Regions from separate parts of the Streptomyces sp. 71268 genome, predicted to be linked through region 2. Evidence: riboswitches for the same ligand, from Rfam matches in the RefSeq annotation. Region 2 holds a riboswitch; each other region holds the start of a gene.

Region 1 (3,199 bases), 4.8 Mb from region 2:
GGTCTCCTCGTCGATGAGCTCGTTCTTGAGGTTGGAGATCTTGGCGCTGAAGGACTTGGGCGGGAACCGCTTCGGGTCCAGGTCCAGGTCGCGGCAGACCAGGGCCATCAGCCGCTTGGAGTCGGCCGCGTCGTAGATCGAGAACGAGGACGTGAAGCCGAGCTTCTTGGACTCGCGGCGCAGGATGCGCACGCAGGCGCTGTGGAACGTCGACACCCACATGGCGTTCGCGCGCTGGCCCACGAGGTCCGTGACGCGCTCCTTCATCTCGCCCGCGGCCTTGTTCGTGAACGTGATCGCCAGGATCTCGCCAGGGTGCGCGCGGCGGGCGCCCAGCAGATGCGCGATGCGGTGGGTGAGCACCCGGGTCTTGCCCGAGCCGGCGCCGGCGACGATGAGCAGCGGCGATCCGGCGTGCACGACGGCGGCCCGCTGCTGCTCGTTCATCCCCTCAAGCAGCGCGGCCGGGTCCACGGCCGGGCGCGGCGCGCCGTTGCGGTAGTACGCCTCGCGCTCGCCGTACGGCTCCGGCTCCTCGCCGTACGCGTCGGACCCCGCGCGGCCGGCGCGCTCGCCGAAGCCGGCGGCCGGCCCCGGCCCCGCGCTCGGGGCGAGGTCCCAGCCCTCGAACAGGTCGTGCGGAACCTGCTCCGGGGCCTGGCCCGCGGGCACCGTCGGGTCACCCGGGGCGTCCTCGGGGATCTCCTGCTCCTCGGGCGGGGGCTCGCCGCCCGACCGGGCAAGATCCGCCAGGAAGTCGTCGTCAAAGAGGCTGCTCATCGCGAACCGAGTCTAGGCGGCACCACTGACAACCCGCACCGCCCTTCCCCCGACCCCTTCCCGACATGTCGAACACCAGCCTTCCCAGCCACCCGGGCCGTTGGCTACGGTGCCTGGTCATGGCGGCCCGTACCCCCGTCGGCGAAAGCGTCGGCAACGGGCGGCCCGCGCCGAGTCCGGCCCTGTCAGGCGGCCGGAGCCGGGGACCCACCGTTCCCCGCGCCTTACGGGAGTCTCCCGGAGGCGGGGGGAAGTACCACCGGGGTGAATCGGACCGCATCCCCATGTGCGGACCGTAGGGCATTCCCTTCCCTCCCCGTGCGCTCGGTGACGCCCGTCCCCGAGCCGCGCGGAGCGCCCGAACCCGACAGCTAACCCGGTAGGCGGTCCACGGAAGGAGTCGCCTCCCTTGGCGTCACACCGCAGGTCGCGGTACCGGCTGGACGTGTCGTCCGGTCGTCGTACCGTCGCCGGCCTCACCACGGCCGCGCTCGCCTCCCTCGCCCTCCTCGTCCAGCTCGCGCCGTCGGCCACCGCCGTACCGCGCGAGCCGCGCCCCTCGGTCGAGGAGGTGCGGCAGCGGGTCGACGCGCTGTACCGCGAGGCCGGCAGCGCCACCCAGGCGTACAACGGGGCCAAGGAGCGCACGGACGCGCAGCAGGCCCGGGTGGACGAACTGCTCGGGGACGTCGCCGAGCACACCGAGCGAGTCAACGAGGCGCGCCGCAAGCTGGGGACCTTCGCGGCGGCCCAGTACCGCACCGGCAGCGCCCACTCGACCGCGACGCTGCTCCTGGCCGCCGACTCCCAGCGTCTCTTCGACCAGTCGCACCTGCTGGCCCGGATGACCAGTCGGCAGCAGCGGGCACTGGCGGACTACGAGGCCCGGCGGGCGACGGCGGCCACCCAGCGCGGCAAGGCGGCGCGGAGCCTGGCCTCCCTCACCGCCGCCCAGGACGACCTGCGGGCCAAGAAGAAGTCCGTACAGACCAAGCTGGCCGAGGCCCGCAAGCTGCTGTCCAGATTGACCGCCGAGGAGAAGGCCAGGCTGGCGGAGCTGGAGCGCAGGAAGCAGGCCGAGGCCGAGCGCAAGGCCAAGGAGTTGGCCCGCGAGCAGGCCGAGAAGGAGCGCGCGGAGCGGGAGCGGCGCGAGCGGGAACAGCGGGAGCGTGAGCAGCGCGAGAACGCCGGCGACACGGGCGGCGACAGCGGCGACGGAAGCGGCCAGGGCGGGGCCGCGGGCCGCGGCGACGGCTCGGGCGACATCGGCCCGAGCGACCCCGCTTCCCCGGCCGACACGGCGAAGGCGCAACAGGCCATCGACTTCGCGCGGGCACAGCTCGGCAAGCCGTACGTGTGGGGCGCGACCGGCCCCAACGCGTACGACTGCTCCGGGCTGACGCAGGGCGCGTGGAAGGCCGCCGGGGTGACCCTGCCGCGCACCACCTGGGACCAGGTCAAGGTCGGCCAACGCATAGCCACCACCGACCTCGCCCCCGGTGACCTGGTCTTCTTCTTCGACGACATCAGCCATGTCGGCCTCTACGTCGGCGAGGGCAAGATGATCCACGCGCCGAGGCCCGGGGCCAACGTGCGGGTCGAGTCGATCTACACGATGCCGCTGTACGGGAACGTGCGGCCGGCCTGACCCGCCGGGCCCCCGCCCCCACGGAGCGGGCCCGCCTCCCCTGGCGCGGGGGCGGGCCCGCTCGCCGGTGGGGGCGGTTTCCGCTGGCTGCTGGCCGCTGGCGGGAGGGTGCGGCGTACGCCGGGGGTGGGCGAGGGTGGCGAAGACGGTGCCGGTCACGGCCTCGCGGGGAGGGGCGGCGTCCGTCGGGCCGCTGGCGGGAGGACCGCTGGCGGGAGGACCGCTGGACCGCTGGACCGCTGGACCGCTGAGCGAACGGGCGCGGGGACCAAGGGCACCCCCAAAGACGAATCGCAGATGCGTATTCCATAGAATCGCGGCGTGCGACTGACCAAGGCCACCGATCTGGCGCTCCGCGTCGCCATGCGCCTCGCGGTGCTCGACGCGGAGAGCGCGCCGACCACTCGCGAGGTGGCCGACGCCGTCGCCGTGCCGTACAGCCATGCCGCGAAGGCCGTCACCCGGCTGCGCCACCTCGGCGTGGTCGAGGCCCGGCGCGGCCGGGGCGGCGGGCTGGCGCTGACCTCGACCGGGCGCGCCGCGTCGCTCGGCTGGCTGGTACGCGAGCTTGAGGGGGCGGGTGACGTGGTGGGCTGCGAGGACGACCCGCCCTGCCCGCTGCGCACGGCGTGCCGGCTGCGCAGCGCGCTACGCCAGGCACAGGAATCCTTCTACGCCACGCTCGACCCGATCACCATCGCCGACCTCGTCTCCGCCCCGACCGGCCCCGTCCTGCTGGGCCTCACACCCCGTCCCACCTAGCACCCGAAC
Region 2 (3,199 bases):
TCGCCGGCCCCGCGTACCGCGCCTCGTTCCTGGCCGCGGCCGCCAACAGTGGCGTGCTGCGCCATCTCGCGCGGCAACCGCTCGACGCGCCCGCGCTCGCCGACGAGCTGGGCATGCACGGTGAGGAGCAACTGCTCGGCGTCTGGCTCGACATGGGAGTGCGGCTCGGAGAACTCGGCTCGCGCGGCGGGCGCTACCGGCTGCGCGGCCGCCTGGCCAAGTCGCTGGCGCGGCCGGAGGCGGACGCCTACGTGGCGCTGCTCGAACAGCTCATGCGCTTCCACGCCCCACTGCTCCTGGACGCCCCCGACATGCTGCGCGAAGGGCGTCGGGTGTCGATCGCCGACCAGGACGGCGCGCTCATCGCCCGCTCGTCCCGTGTCCTCGAACCCGCCGTGCAGGGCGTGGTGGAGCAGCAGGTCGACCGGAACTCACCGGTCCGGCTCCTGGAGGTGGGCTGCGGCAGCGGCACCTACGTACGGCACGCCGCCTCGCTCAACCCTCGGCTGACGGCCGTGGCGATCGACCTGCAGGACGAGGTGGTGGCGCAGGCGCAGGCGAACCTGGACAAGTGGAACCTGTCCGACCGGGTGGAGGTCGTCCGCAGCGACCTGCGGACGTACTCGACGGAGCAGAAGTTCGACCTGGTCACGCTGCACAACAACATCTACTACTTCCCCCACGGTGAGCGGACCAAGGTGCTGGAGCGGGCGCGCTCGTTTCTGATGCCCGGCGGCAAGCTGCTCCTGACGACGAGTTGCCAGGGTGGCGGCCCGGGCATGGAGATGCTGAACCTGTGGTGCGCGTACGCCGACTTCGCCGGCCCGCTGCCGCGCCCGGCCGAGCTGTTGGGGCAGATGCGGGACGCGGGCTTCACACAGGTGCGCTCCCGCCGCCTGGTGCCCGGCGAGGAGTTCCGGGCCTTCGTCGGCACCTGCCCCTTCGACGACTAGCCTCACGCGTTCGACGGCTTGCCCCAGACGCAGGCGGCGGGCCGGGAACGGCCGGCGGTGGCGGAGACACACGGTCATCGCCATCCCGCCGCCACCGTGACACCACGCCACCGTCACCCCGCGCCTCCGGTGTCGCGCGGCGCCGGGTCGCCGACGGCCGGCCGTGCGCGCGGATTGACGTCGCGTCACGGCACACCGCCGCGCGCGCCGCGAACCCGGGGGTGGTGGGCGGCTGCCTGGCCCACAGCCTGGTCACGCCCTGGAACCTCTGCGTCCGGTTCGGCGTTTTCGCAGTTCAGAGCGGGTTTGCGCGACTCGTATGGGGGATGAGACCGACCGCGGTTCTGTGTCACCAGCGAAGGTGAAGAAGTTCACATACGGCCCTTTCGGCTGCGAATTCGGGCCGTGGATGACGCAGTATCCCTATCCGACACCACCAAGCCCCCGTCACCACGGCGGGGCGGTCCGGGCGGACGCCGAGTCCTGCCGCCGCGCGGGCCCAGTGAGAAGAACACGAAATCGGCAGGAACGGGAGACCCAGGCACGACGGGCCACGAAGTCGGTGGCCCTTGGGGTGAAGCCACGCGAGTGGCCGGGCAACTTCGCCAGTCCGAACCCGACAGGTCATCTTTCGCAGGCGGATGACGAAGGGCTTTCGTATGTCCGCGCAGCCACGCATACCCTCGATCGCCACGCGCATCGGCACCGCTTCGGCCCTCACCGCCACGGTGCTGGCCGGTTCCTCGTTCGTCCCCGCCCTGACGACCGATGCGCAGGCGGCGACGGCCTCCGGCAAGGCGCTCAAGATCGCCGCCGGCAAGAAGGGCGCACCCTACAAGTACGGGGCGGTCGGCCCGCACCGGTTCGACTGCTCGGGGTTGACGCTCTACTCGTTCAAGAAGGCGGGCAAGAAGCTGCCGCGCACGGCGGCGGCCCAGTACAACAAGACCCGCCACCTGTCCAAGAGCTCGCGCAAGGCGGGTGACCTGGTCTTCTTCCACTCCGGGCGGAACGTCTACCACGTGGGCATCTACGCCGGGAAGAACAAGATCTGGCACGCGCCCAAGCCTGGCAAGTCGGTGCGGCTGGAGAAGATCTGGACCAACAAGGTCTGGTACGGCCGCGTCCGCTGACCATGACGGGTGGGTCGGGGCGCCGGGCGGGCGATGCCGCGCCGCGCCCCGACCCCACGACCCTGGGACGAGAGGGGTGTGGGGACGAGAGCCGCCCTACGGGCCGGTTCCGGGTCGATGTCACCAAGCCGAGTGATGTTGCCATCGAGTACGTCACCCGCAGGGAGCAATCCCCGTTGTCCTCACGTGCCGACCGAATCACGGTCAGCCTGATCCACGAGGACGAGTCATGATGCGAGGAATGACGGGGGTTGCCGTCGTCGCAGCGGCGCTGGCGTGCGCGGTGACGCCGGCCCAGGCTGGTGAGGCAGCCAAGCCCATCAAGAACGGCAAGGCCGAGTTCTGCCTGAGCAAGCCCGCCGCCAAGCAGCTTGCCAAGGCGAAGGTCACGCTGGCCGCCACGGGGGCCGCTCGGATCACCGGCAAGCAGCGCCAGTGCGTGTCCCTCCCGCTGGTCGAGGGCACGAGGGACTACGCGAAGTTGCAGGGCGGTGTCACGTTTCGTGACAAGGACGACCGTCTCGACCTCACCAAGATCTACAACTACGTGAACAAGTCCTCGCGGACCCAGGCGCACGCCTCGGTCAACCGGGCCAAGGCGCAGCCGGTGCGGTTCCTGACCTACACCATCAAGCGGGAGAACGCGAAGGTCACGCAGAAGCAGGTCAAGGCGGTCAACGTGCGGACCGCGCTGACTCCCGAGGGCGAGAAGCTGCTCAAGAAGACCTTCGGCAAGTCGCCGGTGCGCAAGGGCGACCACCTCTTCACGCTCAACGCGGTCGCCGACATGCCGAGGCTCGCCCCGGACACACTCGGTGACCTGCTCGACCTGCTGCGCTGAACCGAGGGCTGAACCCGGGACGCGGAGCGCCCCGGACCACGGCAGGTGAACCACGGCGGCCGATCGGCTCCACGGATGCCGCCGACACGCCACATGGCGTGTCGGCGGCATCCGTGCGTACGGCGCCCCGGCGCCTGCGCGCCGTCAGGCTCCGCGCACCGCGGCCAGTTGCTGGGCGAAGGGGACGACCTCGTCGTCGTCCTGGTGCGGCACGGACGGGGCGTCGACCAGCAGGCCGGCGAGTTGGCGTGCGGCGCGGTCGATTCGCTCGC
Region 3 (3,199 bases), 1.6 Mb from region 2:
GGCCTCGTCCGCCGGCGCCGACGAGGGGCGGCCGCGCTCGTCGATGCGGTCGTACCGGACCGTGGCGATGAACTCGTCGCCGACCGTCGCCGCCAGGCCGACCCGGTTCACGTAGTCGTGGTGGGTGAAGCGGTGCACATCGCGGTCGGAGAGCCGGGGGTAGGGGGCGAAGAAGCGGTAGTACTTGGACTCGTCCGAGACCCGCTCGTAGAAGTCGACCAGGCGCTGGCCGTCGTCGGGCGTGATGGGGCGGATCTGGGCGGTGCCGCCGTCGCGGAGCACCACGTCCGCTTCCCAGTGCGTCGGATAGGCGTGCTCGGGCGGCGTTTCCATGGCTCCAAGACTAGGCGGGGGCACCGACAACGGTCCGACTCGCGCTCAGCGTTGCGCCGGGGCAGGCTGTGGAAGGGCTTCGCCAGAGCACTCCGCACCCCGTGAGAGACTGGTCTAGACAACAGCAACCACCTGAAGGGCAACACCATGGTTGAGCGCCGCGTCACCGTCGGCTGGGCAGAGGGCCTGCACGCTCGCCCCGCGTCCATCTTCGTCCGCGCCGCGACGGCCTCCGGCGTCCCCGTGACGATCGCCAAGCCGGACGGCACCCCGGTCAACGCCGCCTCGATGCTCGCCGTGCTCGGCCTCGGCGCGCAGGGCGGCGAGGAGATCGTGCTCGCATCGGAGGCCGACGGCTCCGAGGCCGCGCTCGACCGGCTGGCCAAGCTCGTCGCCGAGGGGCTTGAGGAGCTTCCGGAGACGGTCTGAGTCGCTTTTCAGCACCCTGCGAAGCCGCGGTGATCCCCCTGGGACGTCACCGCGGCTTCGTCGTTTCCGCCCCGGGAAGGGGCGTGCGCTGTCGTACGGGCGCCGCCGCGGCGCGCGGCCGCGCGCCGGCCCCCGTGGCCCGGGCCCGAGCCGAGACGCGCCGAGGGCCCCGGCTCGGTGCCGGGGCCCTCGGTGTGGGACGTGCGGGGGCCGGGCGGGGTGGCCCGGCCTCGCCTCAGATGTTGACGCCGTGGGAGCGCAGGTAGGCGACGGGGTTGATGTCCGAGCCGTACTCGGGCGACGTGCGGGCCTCGAAGTGCAGGTGCGCGCCGAAGGAGTTGCCCGTGTTGCCGGCGAGACCGATCTGCTCGCCGGGGGCCACGCTCTGGCCCACCGAGACGGAGATCGAGTCGAGGTGCCCGTACTGCGTGTAGGTGCCGTCGTTCATCTTGATCACGACGTTGTTGCCGTACGCGCCGCCCCAGCCGGCCTCGACGATGGTGCCGGCGCCCACGGCGCGCACCGAGGTGCCGGTGCTGGCGTGGAAGTCGACGCCGGTGTGGCTGCCGGAGGACCAGGCGCCACCGGACGCCTGGTACTGCGTCGAGACGTACGAGCCCGCGACCGGCAGGACGTAGGAGCCCACCGCGGGACGCTCGGCGGTACGCGACGCGCGCGTGTCCACGACCTCGCTGGCGCGGGTCTCCTCGGCCTCGCGCTCCGCGGCGGCCCGTGCCTCGGCCGCCTTCTTCGCGGCGGCCTTCTTCTTCGCGGCCTCGGCGGCGGCCTTGCGCTTGGCCTCCTCCGCCTTCTTCTTCATCTCGGCGGCGTGCTCGGCGGCCTGCTGGCGCGCCTCTTCCTCGGCCTGCTGCTCGGCCGCGGCCTGCTCGGCGGCGGAGTACTGGGCGTCGGCCTGGGCGCCGATCTTGTCCGCGATGTCCTCGTTCAGGGTCGCGGCCTGGCGCAGGCCGGTGTCCTGGAGCTCGGGGACGCCGTCGGCGCCCGGGGCGGCCATCGCGGGAGCGGCTATGCCGGCGACGACGCCGGTGGCCGCGAGGGTGGCCATGCCCGCCGCGTTCGCGCTGGTACGGACAAAGCGGCTGGGGCGACGGTGCCGCCCAGTGGCACGGGTGAACGCCATGCGGAGGCGTACTCCTTTCCTTCCTTCTCGCCTACCGGGTTAGCTGACGGGTTCGGAGCAGGAAGGTCTCCTACGGTCACCACGCCTCTCGCGAGGATGGCGGCCGATTCACCCCAGGGGACTTGGGTCCCCGGCTCCCCTGGCTCGCGCCATAAGGGACTCGGCGATGGTTGCCCGGTGCCACGGGTGTGGCGAAGGTGTGACGGACAACGGGGCTGACGCTAAGCGGGACGTCTTTTGATCGGCAAACAGAACCGGCCGTTTGTTGCGCACGCCACACGGCAGACAGGCAGCCTCTCCCGCAAAACAGACAAACCGAGAGGCCCCGGCATCCCACTTGACACCAGGGCCTCTTAACGGCTCATCAGCAACAGGAGTCCCAGACTCCGCCACGGACACCCGGGGCAATCCGGGCGCCCATGGCGCTCTCTGGGGCACGGTCAGCTATCGGGCACCGTTGCCCGCGCCCTCGCGTACGCCACCCGGCTCCACGGCCCGCGTGCCGGCCCGCGCCTGCCGGCCCGCGCGGCCCGGCGCCCCGGGGCCACGGCAGCCGCCCCGCGCCCGGGGCGCCGGTCGGCGCGCCGACCGGCGCCCCGGGCGCGGGCACCACGGGCGCGGACGGCACGGGACCGAGCCCGGGCCGGGCGGCGCCTGACGGCCCGCCAGCCCGGCTCGGCCGCCGGGGCGCGCGCCGCTAGCCGCTCACCACCCGTACGTCCCCGATGCCCAGCGCCTTCACCGGCTCGGCGATCACCGAGGCGTCGCCGACCAGCACGGTCACCAGCCGGTCGGTGGGGAAGGCGGCGACGGCCGCGGCGGTCGCCTCGACCGTGCCGGTCTCCGCGAGCCGCCGGTAGAGGTGGGCCTGGAAGTCGTCCGGCAGGTGCTGCTCCACCTGATCGGCGAGGGTGCCCGCGACCGAGGCGGCCGTCTCGTACTTCAACGGGGCGATCCCCACCAGGTTCTGCACGGCCACGTCGCGCTCGTCGTCCGTGAGCCCGTCGGCGGCCAACGTGCGCAGCACCTTCCACGCGTCCTCGAGCGCCGGGCCCGTCACCTCGGTGGCCACCGAGCCGCTGATGGCCAGGAGGGACAGGCCCGTGCCCTCCGGCGTGGAGCGCAGGACCTGGGCGAAGGCCCGCACGCCGTAGGTGTAGCCCTTCTCCTCGCGCAGCACCCGGTCGAGCCGGGAGGTGAGGGTGCCGCCCAGGCAGTAGGTGCCGAGCGTCTGGGCGGGCCAGACCTGGTCGTGCCGGTCGGCGCCGACCCGGCCGATGAGCAGTTGGGTCTGCA
Region 4 (3,199 bases), 5.0 Mb from region 2:
CCGGCGCGGGAATCGCCCTCCCGCTGCTCGGCGCCACCAGCGCCGGCGCCGCCGACACGGCCACCTGGGACCGCGTTGCCGAGTGCGAGAGCGGGGGCACCTGGAGCGCCAACGAGGGCAACGGGCGCTACGGCGGCCTCGGCCTGAGCCTGGACGCCTGGCAGCTCTACGGCGGCACGGACCACGCGCCCCGTCCGGACCTGGCCAGCCGCGCGCAGCAGATAGCCATCGCCCAGACGATCCTGTCCGAGCGCGGCCCCGTGGCGTGGAACGACTGCGCGCAGACGGCCGGCCTGACCGAGGACGGCGAGATCCCGGACGTCAACCCCGGCGACCCCAGCCACGACGACCGGGGCACCGACCGGGGCGACTACGGCCACGCCCCGAGCCCGAAGCCGGACGCGACCCCGGACGCGAAGCCCACCCCGGACGACGCCAAGCCGACCCCGACCGACGAGCGGGGCCCGGACGCCGAGTCGACGCCGGACGCCACGCCAGCCCAGGACAAGGCGCCCAGCCGGGGCGGCGAGCCCAGCCCCGACGCGTCCGCGCCCAGCGACGACGCGGAGCCCGCCGGGACGCCCCGTACCACCCCGAGCCCGAACCGGGGCGAGGAGCGGCCCGCCGACCGAGGCGAGGCCGGGCGCGAGACGCCCGACGCGCCGCGTGGCGACGGGGAGCGGCCCGGCGCCGGCGAGGGGGCGCGCGAGGACGGCGCGGGCACCGGCAAGCACCGCGGCGAGCCCCGCGAGGAGCCCGCCGACGCCCCGGGCCGCCCCGACGGCCGGGACGACGACCGACAGCGCCCCGAGGGCCGGCACGCCGACCGCAGCGAGCGCGGGCGCGTGGGCGACCGGTCGGACGGGGAGACGCGGAGTGAGCACCGGGTCCGGTCCGGTGACACGCTGTGGGCGATCGCCGAGCAGCACGAGACGCCGGGCGGTTGGCCGGCGCTCTACGAGGCCAACGAGAGCGTCATCGGGGACGACCCCGACCTGATCCTGCCCGGCCAGAAGCTCGACCTGGAGGCCACGGCGGACCGCTGATCGGTCGTCACTTTGGGTGTTTCACCCAGGTGTGCACCGATTCGCGAAAGTGAGACATGGGTCTCGTTCGATCTCCGGCGTGTCGTGCTTGTCCGTCCATCAGGTGCACTGTCTGACCTGCGGTGATGTGATTTTCTTGCGGGTAAACCCCACTGACTTTCCAGGGATGTTGGGGTTTGAGCACCCCGGGGATCTGTGATTACGGTCTTCATCGCTCGCCACCGCGGGCGCCACTGGTCGTCACGCCGAATCCTGCCGGCGGCCGGGGGGAACCGACGCGTCAAGCGCCGAAGGCAGGAGCGGGGGAACCACAGGTAAGTGCCGGACGGTCCGTGAAACGAGGGGGCTGAACGGCTTGGGGTGAAGCCGCGGGAAACCGCGGCCGGGCAACTCACAGTCCGAACCCGACAGCTCACCTCGTAGGCGTCGGTGAGGAAACCAACATGCTGATTTCCAAGGGCAAGCACCGCCGTCCGTCCAAGGCCACCCGCATCGCCACGCTCGCCGGTGTCACCGGTGCCGCCGTCGCCGTGCCGCTGATGGGGGCCACCGGCGCCAACGCCGCCACCACCGGCCAGTGGGACCAGGTCGCCCAGTGCGAGTCGACCGGCAACTGGTCGATCAACACCGGCAACGGCTACTACGGCGGCCTGCAGTTCTCCGCCTCCACCTGGGCCGCGTACGGCGGCACCGCCTACGCCCCGACCGCCGACAAGGCGTCCAAGGCCCAGCAGATACAGATCGCCGAGAAGGTCCTGGCCAGCCAGGGCAAGGGCGCCTGGCCGCACTGCGGCGTCAACCTGACCCAGGGCGGCTACACCGCGCCCAAGCAGCAGGCCCCCAAGCAGCAGGCGCCGCAGCAGGCCGCGCCCAAGCAGCAGCAGGCCGCGCCGCAGCAGTCCGCGCCGAAGGCCGCCCCGAAGCACGCCGGCCCGCGCGCCTCGGACGACCAGGCCCCGAGCCGCAGCTCCGAGCGGTACGTGCCCAAGCACGCCGCCCCGAAGCAGGCCGCGCCGCAGCAGAGCGCCCCGAAGACGATCAAGAAGGGCGACGGCGAGTACAAGGTCGAGGCCGGCGACACCCTCGCCAAGATCGCCGAGGCCGAGAACGTCAAGGGTGGCTGGCAGAAGCTGTACGACCTCAACGACGAGATCGTCACCGATGCCGACCTGATCTTCCCGGGCCAGCAGCTCCACCTGAGCTGATCCCCGCCTCCGGCGCCCGGCCGGCTCCGCCCCAGAGCCGGCCCGGCGTCCGTCCCTCCCCGCCCCGGAGGGACCGCAGACCGCCCCGCCACGGTGCGCCCACCCCCGAGCGCATCGCGGCGGGGCTCCGCGTTTGCCACCCCGCGCGGGCCGCGCCCGGCCGAGCCGCCCCCGTACGCCGCCCGCACACGCCGTCCCGTACGCCCTCCCCGTACGCCCCCCCGCGACGCGCCACGCGCCGTCCGGCCGCCGTACGGGCCCCGCGCCGCCGCCGTACGGACGCCGGGCCGCCGCCGTCCGGACGGCGCCCGGTCGCCTGGGCCCGGTAGGCATGCCGCGGGCGCCTCGCGCGGACGTCCCGGCCGGCGCTGTCCGGGGCCGCGCGGCCGATTCGGTTGCGCCGTTCACCCATCGATCTGCGCTTTTGTCCCTCTTGTCGTCTCGTCCGGCGGGCGTGCGGCGAGCCGGGGTGCCGGGGCCGGTTAGGCTCGTGTCGCAGAAGCTCAGACCCACACGAAGGAGACCGCTCGTGCCGTCTATCGACGTCGTCGTAGCTCGCGAGATCCTCGACTCGCGAGGCAACCCCACGGTCGAGGTCGAGGTCGGCCTCGACGACGGCAGCACCGGCCGTGCTGCCGTGCCGTCCGGCGCCTCGACCGGCCAGTTCGAGGCCCTTGAGCTGCGGGACGGCGACAAGGCCCGCTACGGCGGCAAGGGTGTGGAGAAGGCCGTGCTCGCGGTCATCGAGCAGATCGGCCCGGAGCTGGTCGGCTACGACGCCACCGAGCAGCGCCTGATCGACCAGGCCATGTTCGACCTGGACGCCACGCCGGACAAGTCCTCGCTCGGCGCCAACGCCATCCTCGGCGTCTCGCTGGCCGTCGCGCACGCCGCCTCCGAGGCGTCCGACCTGCCGCTCTTCCGCTACCTCGGCGGCCCGAACGCGCA

The links. A riboswitch is a leader RNA that binds a small molecule or an ion and turns the genes downstream of it on or off. The one in region 2 is predicted to bind cyclic di-AMP.
Positions count from the first base shown of each region.
Region 1: another riboswitch for cyclic di-AMP. It lies ahead of OYE22_RS20375 (C40 family peptidase); the one in region 2 lies ahead of OYE22_RS00980 (C40 family peptidase).
Region 3: another riboswitch for cyclic di-AMP. It lies ahead of OYE22_RS06905 (M23 family metallopeptidase); the one in region 2 lies ahead of OYE22_RS00980 (C40 family peptidase).
Region 4: another riboswitch for cyclic di-AMP. It lies ahead of OYE22_RS20990 (transglycosylase family protein); the one in region 2 lies ahead of OYE22_RS00980 (C40 family peptidase).

Region 1 covers NZ_CP114200.1:5,149,746-5,152,944, reverse strand. Annotated here, with positions in the region: gene OYE22_RS20380 (ATP-dependent DNA helicase) at 1-780, opposite strand, end outside; cyclic di-AMP (ydaO/yuaA leader) riboswitch at 939-1,182, shown strand; gene OYE22_RS20375 (C40 family peptidase) at 1,190-2,428, shown strand; gene OYE22_RS20370 (Rrf2 family transcriptional regulator) at 2,750-3,190, shown strand.
Region 2 covers NZ_CP114200.1:306,155-309,353, forward strand. Annotated here, with positions in the region: gene OYE22_RS00975 (class I SAM-dependent methyltransferase) at 1-953, shown strand, start outside; cyclic di-AMP (ydaO/yuaA leader) riboswitch at 1,456-1,609, shown strand; gene OYE22_RS00980 (C40 family peptidase) at 1,613-2,086, shown strand; gene OYE22_RS00985 (hypothetical protein) at 2,328-2,927, shown strand; gene OYE22_RS00990 (FMN reductase) at 3,072-3,199, opposite strand, start outside.
Region 3 covers NZ_CP114200.1:1,891,257-1,894,455, forward strand. Annotated here, with positions in the region: gene OYE22_RS06895 (GNAT family N-acetyltransferase) at 1-333, opposite strand, end outside; gene OYE22_RS06900 (HPr family phosphocarrier protein) at 481-762, shown strand; gene OYE22_RS06905 (M23 family metallopeptidase) at 998-1,903, opposite strand; cyclic di-AMP (ydaO/yuaA leader) riboswitch at 1,917-2,079, opposite strand; gene OYE22_RS06910 (pitrilysin family protein) at 2,601-3,199, opposite strand, start outside.
Region 4 covers NZ_CP114200.1:5,315,766-5,318,964, forward strand. Annotated here, with positions in the region: gene OYE22_RS20985 (transglycosylase family protein) at 1-1,046, shown strand, start outside; cyclic di-AMP (ydaO/yuaA leader) riboswitch at 1,322-1,487, shown strand; gene OYE22_RS20990 (transglycosylase family protein) at 1,490-2,251, shown strand; gene eno (phosphopyruvate hydratase) at 2,781-3,199, shown strand, end outside.